DNA from 2 places in the Mesorhizobium sp. BR115XR7A genome. Region 2 is predicted to be linked to the other one. Evidence: riboswitches for the same ligand, from Rfam matches in the RefSeq annotation. Region 2 holds a riboswitch; the other holds the start of a gene.
What was found. A riboswitch is a leader RNA that binds a small molecule or an ion and turns the genes downstream of it on or off. The one in region 2 is predicted to bind thiamine pyrophosphate.
Positions count from the first base shown of each region.

Region 1: another riboswitch for thiamine pyrophosphate. It lies ahead of thiB (thiamine ABC transporter substrate binding subunit); the one in region 2 lies ahead of thiC (phosphomethylpyrimidine synthase ThiC).

Region 1 is NZ_JAIUHW010000005.1:330,690-338,044, forward strand. Features, by position in the region: gene LB557_RS13385 (M48 family metalloprotease) at 1-1,100, opposite strand, end outside; gene thiQ (thiamine ABC transporter ATP-binding protein) at 1,330-2,106, opposite strand; gene thiP (thiamine/thiamine pyrophosphate ABC transporter permease) at 2,099-3,727, opposite strand; gene thiB (thiamine ABC transporter substrate binding subunit) at 3,796-4,794, opposite strand; TPP riboswitch at 4,838-4,952, opposite strand; gene LB557_RS13405 (thiamine diphosphokinase) at 5,039-5,698, shown strand; gene LB557_RS13410 (ABC-F family ATP-binding cassette domain-containing protein) at 5,700-7,355, shown strand, end outside.
Region 2 is NZ_JAIUHW010000014.1:175,204-182,558, forward strand. Features, by position in the region: gene queC (7-cyano-7-deazaguanine synthase QueC) at 1-309, shown strand, start outside; gene queD (6-carboxytetrahydropterin synthase QueD) at 309-665, shown strand; gene queE (7-carboxy-7-deazaguanine synthase QueE) at 662-1,399, shown strand; TPP riboswitch at 1,680-1,796, shown strand; gene thiC (phosphomethylpyrimidine synthase ThiC) at 1,901-3,736, shown strand; gene thiO (glycine oxidase ThiO) at 3,733-4,734, shown strand; gene thiS (sulfur carrier protein ThiS) at 4,703-4,900, shown strand; gene LB557_RS26395 (thiazole synthase) at 4,902-5,675, shown strand; gene LB557_RS26400 (thiamine phosphate synthase) at 5,672-6,277, shown strand; gene LB557_RS26405 (hydroxymethylpyrimidine/phosphomethylpyrimidine kinase) at 6,268-7,038, shown strand; gene LB557_RS26410 (LLM class flavin-dependent oxidoreductase) at 7,300-7,355, opposite strand, start outside.

The DNA of each region.
Region 1 (7,355 bases), on a different contig from region 2:
GTTTCCTGCTTGACGGTGCTGTCGTCGAGCCCGGCCACCCAGCCGCTTCTGATATAGTCGGTCAGGGCGCGGTTCTTGTCGATCGAAACGCCGTCGAAGCGGATCGCTATGTCGCCGGGACCGGTCGCCGTCACGGCCGCCGCCGAATTGTCGATGATGAAACCGTCCGGCACCGTGAACGACACGCCCAAGCCTGGATGCAGGAAGGTTTCGCCGCGCACATAGCCTTCTTCCGGCGTGTCGCCGTAAAGCAGGCCGTCTATGCCGGCGAGGAAGGAATCGCGGTCGCGTGTACCGAAGCCGGGCGCACCGAACTGGCGGGCGTGCCGCTGTGCCAAATCGATGCGTTGCGGCGTGTTGGGGTGCGTCGCCAGGAAGTCGAGGCTGGCGTCGGTGGCGCCGCTGATCGAGCGGAAATCGGTATAGGCCGACATCGACTGCAGGAAGCGGCCGGCGGCATAGGGATCGTAGCCGGCTTCGCCGATCGACTTGATGCCGATGGCGTCAGCCTCAAGCTCCTGGTTGCGCGAGAACTGCGCCAGCCTGAGCTTGCCGCGGATGAGTGCAGCCTTGGCGGTCGGGCTGTCGCCAAGCACATCGGAAACGACCTTGGTCGCCAGACCTTCCTCGGCCTCCAGCTGCTGGCGCTGCAGCCCATGATTGGCGGTGACGTGGCCCATCTCATGCGCGATGACGGCGGCGAGCTCGGACGAATCATTGGCCAGCGCCAAGAGGCCGCGCGTTATGTAGAGATAGCCGCCCGGCAGCGCGAAGGCGTTGACGTTGGGCGAATTGAGGATGGTGATGCGATAGGTCTGGGTTGGGTTCGCCGACACCACGGTCAGATTGCCGACCACCTTGGCGACCATGCGTTCGAGCTTGGGATCGGAATATTCGCCGCCATAGGTCGCCAGGATGCGCGGATGCTGCGCCTTGGCGAGTTCCGCGAGCTTGTTGTTGGCGGCGACATTGTCGACCGTGATCGGCTTGTCGGATGGCTGGAAGCCTGATTCCTGGACTTCCGGAGGCGTGAACATCTGGCAGCTTGCCAGCGCCACGGCAAAGCCGGCCAGCGCCAGAAAGCGCGCCAGCGGGTTCATTCGTAGCCTGTCAACGCCGATCGCCAGAACGGCTTCCTTTCAGGTCCCTGCACATGACCACATGCGCAAAACAAACTGCTACAGTATCCGTCACGCGCCCCTCGGAGCATGCGGCGGAAGCTGTAGGCAAATCACGGCCTGTGCCGGACCGGTATCGAGCGGACCTAGCCACACTACTCCAGTCATGGCAAGCAAGCGCCACATCGCATCGGGCCGGTTTGAGCGTAAATTATGTCCGCTTCCGGGCAATATCTCGTGATAAGGAATCCCCGGCACCGGCTCCGATATAGCGCCGGAATGCCTCCGGACCAGCCCCGGCAAAGAAATCATCCGCCGTGCCGATAGCGGCGACCGCGCCGTTCTCGATAAACACCAGCCTCTGACCGATGCGGCGCGCATCTTGCGGCTGGTGCGTGACGAACAGCACCGTCATGCCACGCTCGGCATGCAGGCCGGCAACCAGGTCGAGCATATCGTCTCGCAAGGCGGGCCCAAGCGAAGCGAAGGGCTCGTCGAGCAGCAGCACCGGGCGGTCACGCACCAGCACGCGAGCCAGGGCAACGCGCTGGCGCTCACCGCCGGAAAGTTCGCGGGGCAGCCGCTTCTCCTTGCCGGCAAGGCCGGTGCGCGCAAGCGCATCGGCGATCGCAGCGCGATCGCCTTCGGCCAGCCGCAACGATGGCGAACGGCCGAGCCCGACATTCTGCTCGACGGAAAGATGCGCGAAAAGGTTGTTTTCCTGAAAAACCATCGACACTGGCCGCGTCGCCGGTGGCGCGGTGCTGACATCGGCCCCGCCGATCAGCACGCGGCCGGATCGCGGCGGCTCGAAGCCGGCCACCAGATTGAGCAGCGTCGACTTTCCGGAGCCGCTCGGTCCCATGATGGCGGTGATTTGCCCCGCCGTGAACTCGGCATCGAAGGTGAACAACGTCTCGCCATAGCTGAACGAAACCTTGTCCAGCCGCACCGAAACCCCTTTGCCGCCAGCCGCCCCGTCAGACATTGCGGGCCGTCTCCTTTCCCAGCCGGTCCGCTGCCAGCACCAGTGCCAGGCAGACAAGGCCGAGCAGCAGCGCCAAGCCGGCGGCGTCCTCGGTTCGGTAGCTGCCCATGCGCGCCAGGAGAAGGTAGGGCAAGGTCTGCACGGAATCACTGCCGAACAGGGCGATGACGCCGAGATCGCCGAGCGACAGTGCCATGGCGAAGGCAAAAGCGGTGGCCAGCGGGCGCCGCAACGTCGGCCAGTCGACCAGCCACAGTCTTGACCAGCCGGAAATTCCAAGCTGCGCGCAAAGCCGCTCGTGACGCTCGCTTGCCGCATCATAGGCGGGACGGATGGCGCGCAGCGCAAAAGGCATCGCCATGACAGCGTTGACGGTGACGACCATGAGCGGGGCGATGGCTAACACATCGCCGACATGGCGCAGCAACAGGAACCAGCCGGCGCCGACGACGATCGGCGGCACGACCAGGACAAACCCGGCGCCGGTATCGGTGGCATGTTCGAGCAGTGTCCTTGCCCCGAAGCGGCGGTTCGACGCCAGCGCCCTGCGCGCCATGGTCAATGCCAGCGAAAGCATCACCGAAAGCAATGCCGAAAGGAAAGCGAGCACGGCACTGGTCAGCGTCGCCTGACGGACAGTGGCCTCGCCTGCAAGCCGGCCGAGGTCGGCGCCAAGGCCGGCCGCCACGGTCGCCGCCATCGGCCCCGCAACGAACAGCAAGGCCAACACGATGAGCGTCGCGTTCAGCCAGGCTTCGGTCCTGTTGACGGAGAGGTAGCGGCGCGGCGCGACCGGCAGGTTGACGTCGCCGACGACGTCGGCTCCGAGTCGGGTCAACGCCAGCACCACGATGAAGGTCAAGGCGATCTGCAGCAGCGTCAGAGCGACAGCCCTCGCGGGATCGAAATCGAAGCGCAATGCCTGATAGATGCCGACTTCGAGCGTCGTCGCGGCCGGCCCGCCGCCGAGCGTCAGCACGATGGTGAAGGATGTGACGCACAGCATGAAGACAAGTCCGGCGACCCCGGGCAGCGCGGCACGCAGCGTCGGCCACTCGATCAGCCGGAATGCCGGCCGCGCCCCCATGCCGAGCTGGCTCGCCAGCCGCCACTGGTCGGAGGGAATGGTCCGCAGCGCCTCGAGGAGCAGACGTGTGGCCAGCGGCAGGTTGAAGAAGACATGGGCGACGAGAATGCCGGACAGGCCATAGATGCCCGGCCAACCCTGGCCGCCGACGGCGCTGAGAAAGCCGGAGAAATAGCCGGCGCGGCCATAGAGCGCCAGGATACCGAGCGCCGCGACGATGCCCGGCAGCGCCAGCGGCACGGCGAAGAGCTGCAGGATGAAGGCACGGCCGAAAAACCGTGGATGCCGCGACAGCGCCCGCGCCACGAGCAGGGCCGGCCCGACCGAGAGCAGCGTCGACAGGGCCGCCTGCCAGAGCGTGAAGCGCACGACCCGGAACAGGTAGAGATCGAACGCAGCCCAAGCGCCGGAAAAATCGCGAGCACCTTCGACAAGCAGCCCCGCAAACGCTCCGCCGATCAAAATGGCGATGGCGGCGAGCCCTATCACGCCGGCTGTGATGCGGGGATCAGAGCGGGTTTGCACACCGCACATCAACGATTGGGTGAAGCTTAGGGAGCATCGCCGGAGAGCGTTCATCTCACGAGATTAGCCCACAAAACCTACTTGCTCATCACCGCCAGCCATTCATCGACCCAGGCTTTGCGGTTGGCCGCGACCTCCTCCGGGCTGAACAGCAAGGTCTTGGTCGGCTTGACCAGCTTGTCGAAGGCGGGGTTGAGCGGCTTGTCGGTCTTCCCGGCCGGGAACATCCAGTTGGTCTCGGGGATGGCGTCCTGGAATTTCGGCCCAGTCATGAAGGCCATGAACTTTTCCGCCAGCGGATTCTTGGCGCCGGTCGTGGTGATGCCCGCGACCTCGATCTGCAGATATTCGCCTTCCTCGAACGACGCCGCCTGATAGCGCTCGGTGTTCTCGGCGACCATGTGGTAGGCCGGCGAGGTGGTGTAGGACAGCACCATCGGCGCCTCGCCCTTGGTGAACAGGCCATAGGCCTCGCTCCAGCCCGGCGTCACGGTCAGCACCTTGGTCTTGAGCTTGGCCCAGGCCTCCGGCGCCTTGTCGCCGTAGACCGACTTCACCCACAACAGCAGGCCGAGACCGGGCGTCGATGTGCGCGGGTCCTGGATGACGATCTTGTCGTCGGCGCTACCCTCCACCAAATCCTTCAAGCTCTTGGGTGGGCTCTTCAGCTTTTCAGTGTCGTAGACGACGGCGAAGTAGCCGTAATCGAACGGGACAAAAGTGTTGTCGGTCCAGCCGCCCGGCACGTTGACGTCCGTTATTGCGCCATGTGGCGCGAACAGGCCCGAGGCCTTGGCATCGGCGGTGAGATTGGTGTCGAGGCCGAGCACGATGTCGGCCTTGGTCGAAGCGCCTTCCAGCTTGACGCGGTTGAGCAGCGCCACGCCATCGGCGACCGAGACGAACTCGAGATCGCAGCCGCATTCTGCCTCGAATTCCTTCTTCACCACGGGACCTGGACCCCAGTCGGCGGTGAAGCTCTCATAGGTGTAGACGGTCAGCTTGTCCTTGGCCAAGGCCGGCCCGGACAGGGTTACTGCCGTGGCGGCGACCAGAGAATATAAAAACGTGCGCATCGGCGCCTCCTTCGTTTGCGTTGAAAGGAATTGAGGCGTCGGAGTGTCCGAAACGTCTAATCCCTCCGCCGGTACAAACCGGATCAGGTTCAGCGGGTTGGCGAGACTGCCTCTCAGCCGGCCCGCGAAATTCGCGTCCGGCACCCCGTTAGAGCGTTTCGACACATAGGCCGGGCCGATGACCCGCGCAAGTGGGACTTTGCCGCCTTCCGTTTCCCGTGCCGGGCTGGTAAGGCGACGGGATATGAGCACATTCACCATCCTGCTTGGCGGCGACCTCATCCGCACGCCTCGGCTCGACCGCCAGGTCGAAGGCTCGCGCGTCATCGCTGCCGACGCCGGCATCGGCCATGCGCAGATGCTGGGCCTCGTGCCGGAACTGTGGGTGGGTGATTTCGACTCGGTCCCGGCTGATCTGCCCGCCGACCTCGCCGCCGTGCCGCGGCAAACCTTCCCGGCGGAAAAGGACAAGACCGACGGAGAACTGGCGATCGCGGCCGCACTGGAGCGCGGGGCGACCCGCCTTGTGCTGGCGGGCGCCTTCGGCGGCAAGCGCGCCGACCACGCCTTCCTGCATCTGGCGCTTGGCCTGCGGCTGGCCGAAGCCGGAATGGATGTGTTTCTGACCAGCGGCGCCCAGGAAGGTGTTCCCTTGCTGCCCGGCAGGGCCGGCTTCGATTATGCCGACGGCACGCTGTTCTCGATTCTCGGCTTCTCCGAACTCTCCGGCCTGACCGTCACCGGCGCCAAATGGCCGCTCGACAAGGTCGAGGTGGCGTTCGGTTCGTCGCTGACCATTTCCAACGAGGTCAAGTTCGGCAAGACCGGGGGCCGCCTCGACATCGCGCTCGGCCATGGCCGCGCGCTGCTGCTCGCCCATCCCTATCCATTGCCCGAAAGCTGACATGGCCCCGCCTCTTCTCAATCTCGACGGGATAAGACTGACCTTCGGCGGCGCGCCGCTGCTCGACGGCGCCGCCTTGACCGCTTCGGCCGGCGACAAGATCGCGCTGGTCGGCCGCAACGGGTCCGGCAAGTCGACGCTGCTCAAGATCGCCGCCGGCCTGATCGAACCACAGGACGGCGAGGTGTTCCGCCAGCCTTCGGCGACGGTGCGTTATCTGCCGCAAATGCCCGACATGGACGGCTTTGCAACCGTGCGCGCCTATGTGGAGGCCGGGCTCGGGCCCGCCGACGATCCCTACCGCGCCAGCTATCTGATGGAGCATCTCGGCCTGTCGGGCGAAGAACGGCCTGGCGACCTGTCCGGCGGAGAGGCCAGGCGCGCCGCGCTTGCCCGCGTCATGGCGCCGGAGCCCGACATCCTGCTTCTTGATGAGCCGACTAACCATCTTGATTTATCTGTCATCGAATGGCTGGAAGAAGAGCTCGTCCGGACCTCCTCGGCGCTCATCGTCATCTCGCATGACCGCCGCTTCCTCGAGCGCGTGTCGCGCGCCACAGTCTGGCTCGATCGCGGCCAGACGCGCAGGCTGGACAAGGGCTTTGGCCATTTCGAGGAATGGCGCGACCTGGTGCTGGAAGAGGAAGAGCGCGAACAGCACAAGCTCGGCCGCCAGATCGTGCGCGAGGAGCACTGGCTGCGCTACGGGGTGACGGCGCGGCGCAAGCGCAACATGCGGCGCCTAGGCGAGTTGCAGACCATGCGCCAGCGTTTTCGCGGCCATCGCGGCGCCGAAGGCACCGCGATAATGGTGGCAAGCGACGCCGCCGAATCCGGCAAGCTGGTGATCGAGGCCAAGAACATCGAGAAGAGCTTTGGCGACCTCACCGTCGTCAAGGGGTTCTCGACCCGCATCCAGCGCGGCGACCGCGTCGGCCTTGTCGGGCCGAACGGCGCCGGCAAGACGACACTTCTGAAGATGCTGACCGGCGAATTGGCGCCGGACGCGGGTTCGATACGGCTTGGCACCAATCTGGAGATCGCCACGCTCGACCAGAAGCGCGAGGCGGTCGACCCGCAAGAGACGCTGGCGCAATATCTGACCGACGGGCGCGGCGAGAACCTCGTCATCAATGGCGAGCAGCGCCATGTCGTGTCCTATATGAAGGATTTCCTGTTCAAGCCGGAACAGGCCCGCACGCCGGTGCGCGAGCTGTCCGGCGGCGAACGGGCGCGGCTGATCCTGGCGCGCGTGCTGGCACGGCCAGCAAACCTCCTGGTTCTCGATGAGCCGACCAATGATCTCGACATGGAGACGCTGGAACTGCTGCAGGAACTGGTCGCCGGTTTTGCCGGCACCGTCATCCTGGTCAGCCACGACCGCGATTTCCTCGACCGCACAGTCACCAGCATCATCGCGCCGGACGGCGGCGGCCGCTGGGTCGAATATGCCGGCGGCTATTCCGACATGCTGGCGCAGCGCGGCGGCACCAAGCTTGACGACCGCAAGGCGCGCGCCAAGGCGGAAGCCGGCGATGCGCCGGCACCGGGCAAGAGCGATCCGGCGGCGCCAAAAGGGCCGGCGAAGAAATTGTCGTTCAAGCAGAAGTTCGCGCTGGAGTCCCTACCCAAGAAGATCGAGGCAGTGACCGCGTCG
Region 2 (7,355 bases):
GATTGCCGGCCCGCTTTTATCGACGCCTTTCAGACGATGCAGAACCATGCGCTCGCAGGCTACGCCGATATCCGCCTGTACGCTCCGTATGTGAATATGTCGAAGGCCGACATCGTCAGCGAGGGGGCAAAGTACGCCACGCCGTTCGAGGCGACGTGGTCCTGCTACAAGGGCGGTGCACGTCATTGCGGTCGCTGCGGGACATGCGTCGAACGGCGCGAAGCATTCGATCTGGCCGGCATCACCGACCCGACAGATTATGGGGACGCAGACTTCTGGCTCCACGCTATCCAGACAAGGAGCGCGTAATGTTCCACATTACCAAAGAGTTCCACTTCTCGGCCTCGCATCAGCTCACCTCCTTGCCACCAGGTCATCAGTGCGCACGTCTGCACGGCCACAACTACATCGTCGTAGTGGAGCTTTCAGGTGGCGAACTGGACGAACACGGCTTTGTGCGCGACTACCAAGATCTGGCGGCGTTCAAGCACTACATCGATGGGACCTTCGACCATCGGCATCTTAACGACGTGCTTGGGCATGACCATGCCACAGCGGAATACCTGGCCAGGCACTTCTACGACTGGTGCAAGGTGCGGCTACCCGAAACCTCCGCCGTGCGGGTGAGCGAGACGCCGAAAACCTGGGCGGAATACCGACCATGACTTGCGCGTTGCATCCCGGAATCCGGGTGAGCGAGATTTTTGGGCCGACCATTCAGGGCGAAGGCGTGCTGATCGGCTTGCCGACGGTGTTCGTAAGAACCGGCGGGTGCGATTATCGCTGTTCCTGGTGCGACAGCCTGCATGCGGTGGACCGTCGCTTCCGCCATGATTGGGAGATGATGTCTCCCGACGCGGTTTGGCAAAAGGTCATTGCGCTTTCCGGCGGTCAGCCCGTGATGGTATCGCTGTCGGGCGGCAATCCGGCCATCCAGCCGCTTAGCCAGTTGATCGACCGCGGGCATGGTGAGGGCTACCGTTTTGCATTGGAAACCCAAGGCTCGGTGTCTAAGCAATGGTTCGCGGATCTCGACGTGCTGGTACTAAGCCCTAAGCCGCCCTCAAGCGAAATGACGACAGATTGGGCCGCGTTCGACGCCTGCTTAGAGGCGGCGCAGGATAAGCCGCAGATGGCGCTCAAGCTCGTTGTCTTCGACGATGATGACTATGCCTATGCCAAAGACGCCGCGGCGCGCTACCCGCAATTACCCGTCTATCTGCAGCCCGGCAATCACACGCCGCCGCGTCCCGGCGACGAAGACGCGTTCATCGACATGGCCGGTGTGATGAGGCGCATGGAATGGCTGGTTGAAAAGGTGACTCGTGACAGGTGGTTCGAGGCGCGTGTACTGCCGCAGCTTCATGTTCTGCTCTGGGGAAACAGACGGGGCGTCTAGCCGAAGGGGAAGGATTGCCGACGACGAGCAAGACAGACATCTATAGCAATCTCACCCAACTGGGCGGCAGCAGCGTCGTTCCGGAAAGCCCCGAAAATACCGTGCTGGAAAAGGCACCGAATCCGCATGAGGGCTCGCCTTATTGGGGGCGCTTCACCGCTGCTCTGGGGCGTCACTTGCTCTCGATACTAGCATGCTTTTCCGCTGGGTTTGTTTGGTCGTCGATCACCGCTGCGGGACGAATGCGCTTGACAAAATAGCGCCGGCCCATTCAATTCGACGCATTCACCAGGGGAGTCCCGGCAAGGGGCTGAGATACTGCTGGCTTTCGCGGCGCAGTGACCCGTTGAACCTGATCCAGTTCATACTGGCGTAGGGACGGTGCAAGCGCTTTGCGGGAGTTCACGCCCGAAGACCTGTTTTGAACAGGTCGACAAAAGCGTCTTTTCATCCTTCCGGCACAGAACTGGGTCTCCAATGCATGAGCAAAGGAGCCTCAAGATGAATGCCCTCACCCCAGCCGTGTCGACGGGACCGCTGCCCGCCTCACGGAAGATTCACAAGTCCGGCGTCCTCCATCCGCACATCAAGGTGCCGATGCGCGAAATCTCCGTCCATCCGACGGCCGGCGAACCGCCCGTCATCGTCTACGATCCGTCCGGCCCCTATACCGACCCGATTGTCGAAACCAGCATCGAAAATGGCCTTGCCCGGCTTCGTAACGAATGGATCACAGCGCGCGGCGATGTCGAGGCCTATGACGGCCGCCATGTCCGGCCGGAGGACAACGGATTTGCGACCGGCGAGCGCCTGACGCCGGAATTTCTCACTCGCAACCGGCCACTCAGGGCCAAGCAGGGCAAGGCGGTGACCCAGCTCGCCTATGCGCGCGCCGGCATCATCACGCCCGAGATGGAGTTCGTCGCCATCCGCGAAAACCTCGGCCGCGAGATGCTGCGTGGCAAGCTTGAGCGTGACGGCGAAGCCTTCGGCGCGGCGATCCCAGACTTCGTCACGCCGGAATTCGTGCGCGATGAGGTTGCGCGCGGGCGTGCGATCATTCCCGCCAACATCAATCATCCCGAAAGCGAGCCGATGATCATCGGCCGCAATTTCCTGGTGAAGATCAACGCCAATATAGGCAATTCCGCCGTCACCTCCTCGATGGCCGAAGAGGTCGAAAAGATGGTCTGGGCGATCCGCTGGGGCGCCGACACGGTGATGGACCTGTCGACCGGCCGCAACATCCACAACATCCGTGAATGGATCGTACGCAATGCGCCGGTGCCGATCGGCACGGTGCCGCTCTATCAGGCGCTCGAAAAGGTCAACGGCATTGCCGAGGACCTTACCTGGGAGGTCTACCGCGACACACTGATCGAGCAGGCCGAGCAGGGCGTCGACTATTTCACCATCCACGCCGGCATGCGGCTGCACTACATCCCGCTGACTGTCGACCGGGTCACGGGCATCGTCTCGCGCGGCGGTTCGATCATGGCCAAATGGTGCCTGCAGCATCACCGGGAAAGCTTTCTCTACGAGCACTTCGCGGAAATCTGCGACATCTGCCGCGCCTATGACGTGTCCTTCTCGCTTGGCGACGGTCTTCGTCCCGGCTCGATCGCCGACGCCAACGACGCGGCGCAATTCGCCGAGCTGGAAACGCTTGGCGAGCTGACGCAGATCGCCTGGGCCAAGGATTGCCAGGTGATGATCGAGGGGCCTGGCCACGTGCCGATGCACAAGATCAAGGAGAACATGGACAAGCAGCTCGCCGTTTGCGGCGAGGCGCCGTTCTACACGCTTGGACCGCTGACGACCGACATTGCGCCGGGCTATGACCACATCACCTCCGGCATTGGTGCTGCCATGATCGGGTGGTTCGGCACCGCCATGCTCTGCTACGTCACGCCGAAGGAACATCTCGGCCTTCCCGATCGCAACGACGTCAAGATTGGGGTGATCACCTACAAGATCGCCGCCCATGCCGCCGATCTGGCGAAGGGCCATCCGGCGGCGAAAGTCAGGGATGATGCCCTCTCCCGCGCGCGCTTCGAGTTCCGCTGGGAGGACCAGTTCAACCTGTCGCTCGATCCTGAAACCGCGCGGTCCTTCCACGACCAGACCTTGCCCAAGGAGGCGCACAAGGTGGCGCATTTCTGCTCGATGTGCGGGCCGAAATTCTGCTCGATGCGCATTTCCCACGACATCCGCGCCGAGGCACAGAAGGAAGGCATGGCGGCGATGGCGGCGAAATATCGCGCGGGTGGCGATCTCTATGTGCCGGCTGACAAGACCGGCGTAGCACTCATGACAGGGGCGCCGGAGCCGTCATGAGGGTGCTGGTCAAAGGGGCCGGCATCGCCGGCCTCACCGTCGCCTTCGAACTCGCCACGCGCGGCGCGGCGGTGACCGTTGCGGAGACAAGGCATGGCCTCGGCGGCAATGCGTCGTGGTTCGCCGGCGGCATGCTGGCGCCATGGTGCGAGCTCGAAAGCGCCGAGCAACCGGTGCTGGATCTCGGACGCGATGCCGCCGACTGGTGGGAGGCGGCAACGCCCGGGCAGGTGACGCGGGCCGGAACACTGGTCGTGGCCGCGCCGCGCGACGCGGGCGAACTCGACCGGTTCGCCAGCCGCACGTCGGGTCATCGGCGCGTCGATGAGGATGAAATCGCATTGCTGGAGCCCGACCTCGCCGGCCGCTTCCGCCGCGGACTGCTTTTCTCCGACGAAGCCCATCTCGACCCGCGCCAGGCGATGGCGTTACTTCATGACAGGCTGGCGGCGATGGGAGTCGAATTCCACTTCTGCGCCGATGCCCAGGCTGTTTCCGGGTTCGATCGCCAGATCGACTGCACGGGAATAGCGACGGGCGACGACCGGCTGCGTGGCGTTCGTGGCGAGATGCTGATCCTGCGAACGCCTGAAGTCTCGCTGTCACGCCCGGTCCGTCTGCTGCATCCACGCTTTCCGCTCTATGTGGTGCCGCGTGCCGACCACCATTTCATGGTCGGCGCGACGATGATCGAGAGCCAGTCCAGTGGACCGGTCAGGGCGCGTTCGATGATGGAGCTTCTAGGTGCCGCCTATGCCCTCCATCCGGCCTTTGGCGAGGCCGAGATCGTTGAAACCGGTGTCGGCGTTCGTCCGGCCTTTCCCGACAACCTGCCGCGTATCGAGGCACTCGGAAACACGGTCGCGATCAACGGGCTCTATCGCCATGGCTTTCTGCTCGCCCCAGCCATGGCGCGCCAGGCGGCCGAGCTTGTCTTCAGTCACGACAAACCCGCGGAGTTTGCACATGAATCTGATCGTCAACGGCGAACCGCTTGAGACCGCCGCCACATCGCTGGCGGCGCTGCTTGCCGCGCTCGACTATGAAGGCGATTGGCTAGCAACCGCCGTCAACAGCGACCTCGTACACAAAGCCAACCGCGCGGAGTTCCAGTTGAGCGACGGCGACCGGATCGAAATCCTCTCGCCCATGCAGGGAGGCTAGCATGTTCGAACTTTTCGGAACGTCGCTTCCCTCGCGGCTGCTTCTCGGCACGGCTCAGTATCCTTCACCGGCCATCCTTGCCGATGCGGTCAAGGCGTCGGGCACATCGGTGGTGACCGTCTCGTTGCGGCGTGAGATGGCAGGCGGGAGGGCCGGCGAAAAATTCTGGTCGTTGATCCGCGCGCTCGGCACGAGAATCCTTCCCAACACTGCCGGCTGCCACTCCGTCAAGGAAGCGGTCACGACCGCGAAGATGGCGCGCGAAGTGTTCGGCACGAGCTGGATCAAGCTCGAAGTGATCGGCAACCAGGACACGCTGCAACCGGACGTGTTCGGCCTGGTCGAAGCCGCGCGCATCCTGTGCGAGGACGGTTTTACGGTATTTCCCTATACCACCGACGACCTTGTTGTCGCCGAGCGGCTGCTGGAGGCGGGCTGCAAGGTCCTGATGCCGTGGTGCGCACCGATCGGTTCCGCCCTCGGGCCGGTCAACATCATGGCACTGCGTTCGATGCGCGGACACTTCCCGGATGTCCCGCTCATTGTGGATGCGGGGCTCGGACGGCCGTCGCACGCGGCAACCGTCATGGAACTCGGCTTTGACGCCGTGCTGCTGAACACGGCGGTCGCCAGGGCGGCTGATCCGGTCGGCATGGCGCGTGCGTTCGGCAAGGCTGTCGAAGCCGGCCGTGAAGCTTACAGCTCGGGAATGCTCGAACCGCGCGACGTCGCCGTGCCATCGACGCCGACAATTGGCAGAGCCGTTTTTTCATGAAACTCGATCCCTTCTACCTGATCGTCGACAGCGCTGCCTGGATCGAACGGCTGGTCCCACTCGGCGTCAAGCTGGTTCAGCTTCGCATCAAGACCATGGATGAGGCCGGGTTGCGCGCGGAGATCCGCAAGGCAAAGGCCTTGTGCGCCCAAAACCGTTGCCAGCTCATCGTCAACGACCACTGGCGCCTGGCAATCGAGGAAGGCTGCGACTTCGTCCACCTTGGCCAGGAGGATTTGCAGACCGCCGATCGTTCGCGGATTCGGGTAGCCGGCGTGAGGCTCGGACTGAGCACACATGATGATATCGAACTGGAAACGGCGATGGCCGCCGGGCCGGACTATATCGCGCTTGGGCCGATCTATCCGACCATCCTGAAGACGATGAAATGGGCGCCGCAAGGGCTCGAACGGATCAGCGAGTGGAAGCGCCGGGTCGCGCCAATCCCATTGGTCGCCATTGGCGGTCTCAACCCTGACAGGCTCAACGGTGTTTTCGCGGCGGACGCCGATAGCGCGGCAGTGGTCACCGACATCACGCTGAATGCCGATCCCGAAGCGCGCACACGAGAATGGATCGAAAAGACGGAGCGATGGCGCTGAGGCGAGAACCGCATGTGCTTGTCGTTGGCGGGTCGGACTCCAGCGGTGGAGCTGGAATTGCCCGCGATATAGAAACGGTTTCCGCCTTCGGGCTGCGCAGTTGTCTTGCCATCACCGCCGTGACAGTCCAGACGCACTCGGCTGTCGAGCACGTCAAGCTTGTGCCGTCGGAGCTTGTCGCCGCTCAGATGCGCGCCGCGTTCGCTGCCAACGCTGTCGCGGCCGTCAAGATAGGCATGATTGGGACATCGGCGGCTGTTGAGGCAGTCGGCGCTGTTTTGGTCAACCGCCAAGTGCCTGTGGTACTCGACCCGGTCCTGGCCTCTACCTCGGGACGCAATCTGCTGGCGGACGATGCCATTAATATGCTGCGCCACGATCTGATGCCGATCTGCCGGCTTGTAACGCCTAACCTGGTCGAGCTGGCTGCGTTTACCGGCTCGTCACCGGCCGCGGACGAAGAAGGGGCTTGTCGTCAGGCTGAAGAGCTATCGAGGACGGTGAGGACCGCTGTACTCGTCAAGGGCGGCCATGCACAAGGAACCCGTTGCGTCGACGTGCTTTTGCAGCCGAACCAACGTGCAGTTCGGTTCGAGGCGCCCCGCTTGCCGCGAGGGATGCGCGGAACGGGTTGCATGATGGCCAGCGCAGTCGCCGCCTCGCTTGCTCTTGGAGCGTCGCTGGAAGCGAGCGTGCGCCAAGGCAAGCAATATGTTCTCGATGCGCTTGCCGGATCGAAGGACATCGGGCCGATTAGCTGATCGGGCCGAACGTATCCAACGCTCCGATCAAGTCTGGCAGGCGATCGTGGGTCTACTGCTAGGACATGAAGGCCCTATCCGAGGGGTGAGAATGCGGCATACACGGTCGCTTTCGCCTATGAACAACACGCCGCTTTGAGGAGGAAGCCGCATGCCTCTGTGCCAACCGGTTGATGGGTCATCCGAAACCCGCACCTAGTCGTCGCTAGCGACAGCATGCCGCTTGGCACGTTGTTGGGTGAGCGAACGTTCGAACCGGGGTTAGCCAACTCGAGCCATAATTGCGGATTGAATCGCCGTTGCGGTATATAGGGAAG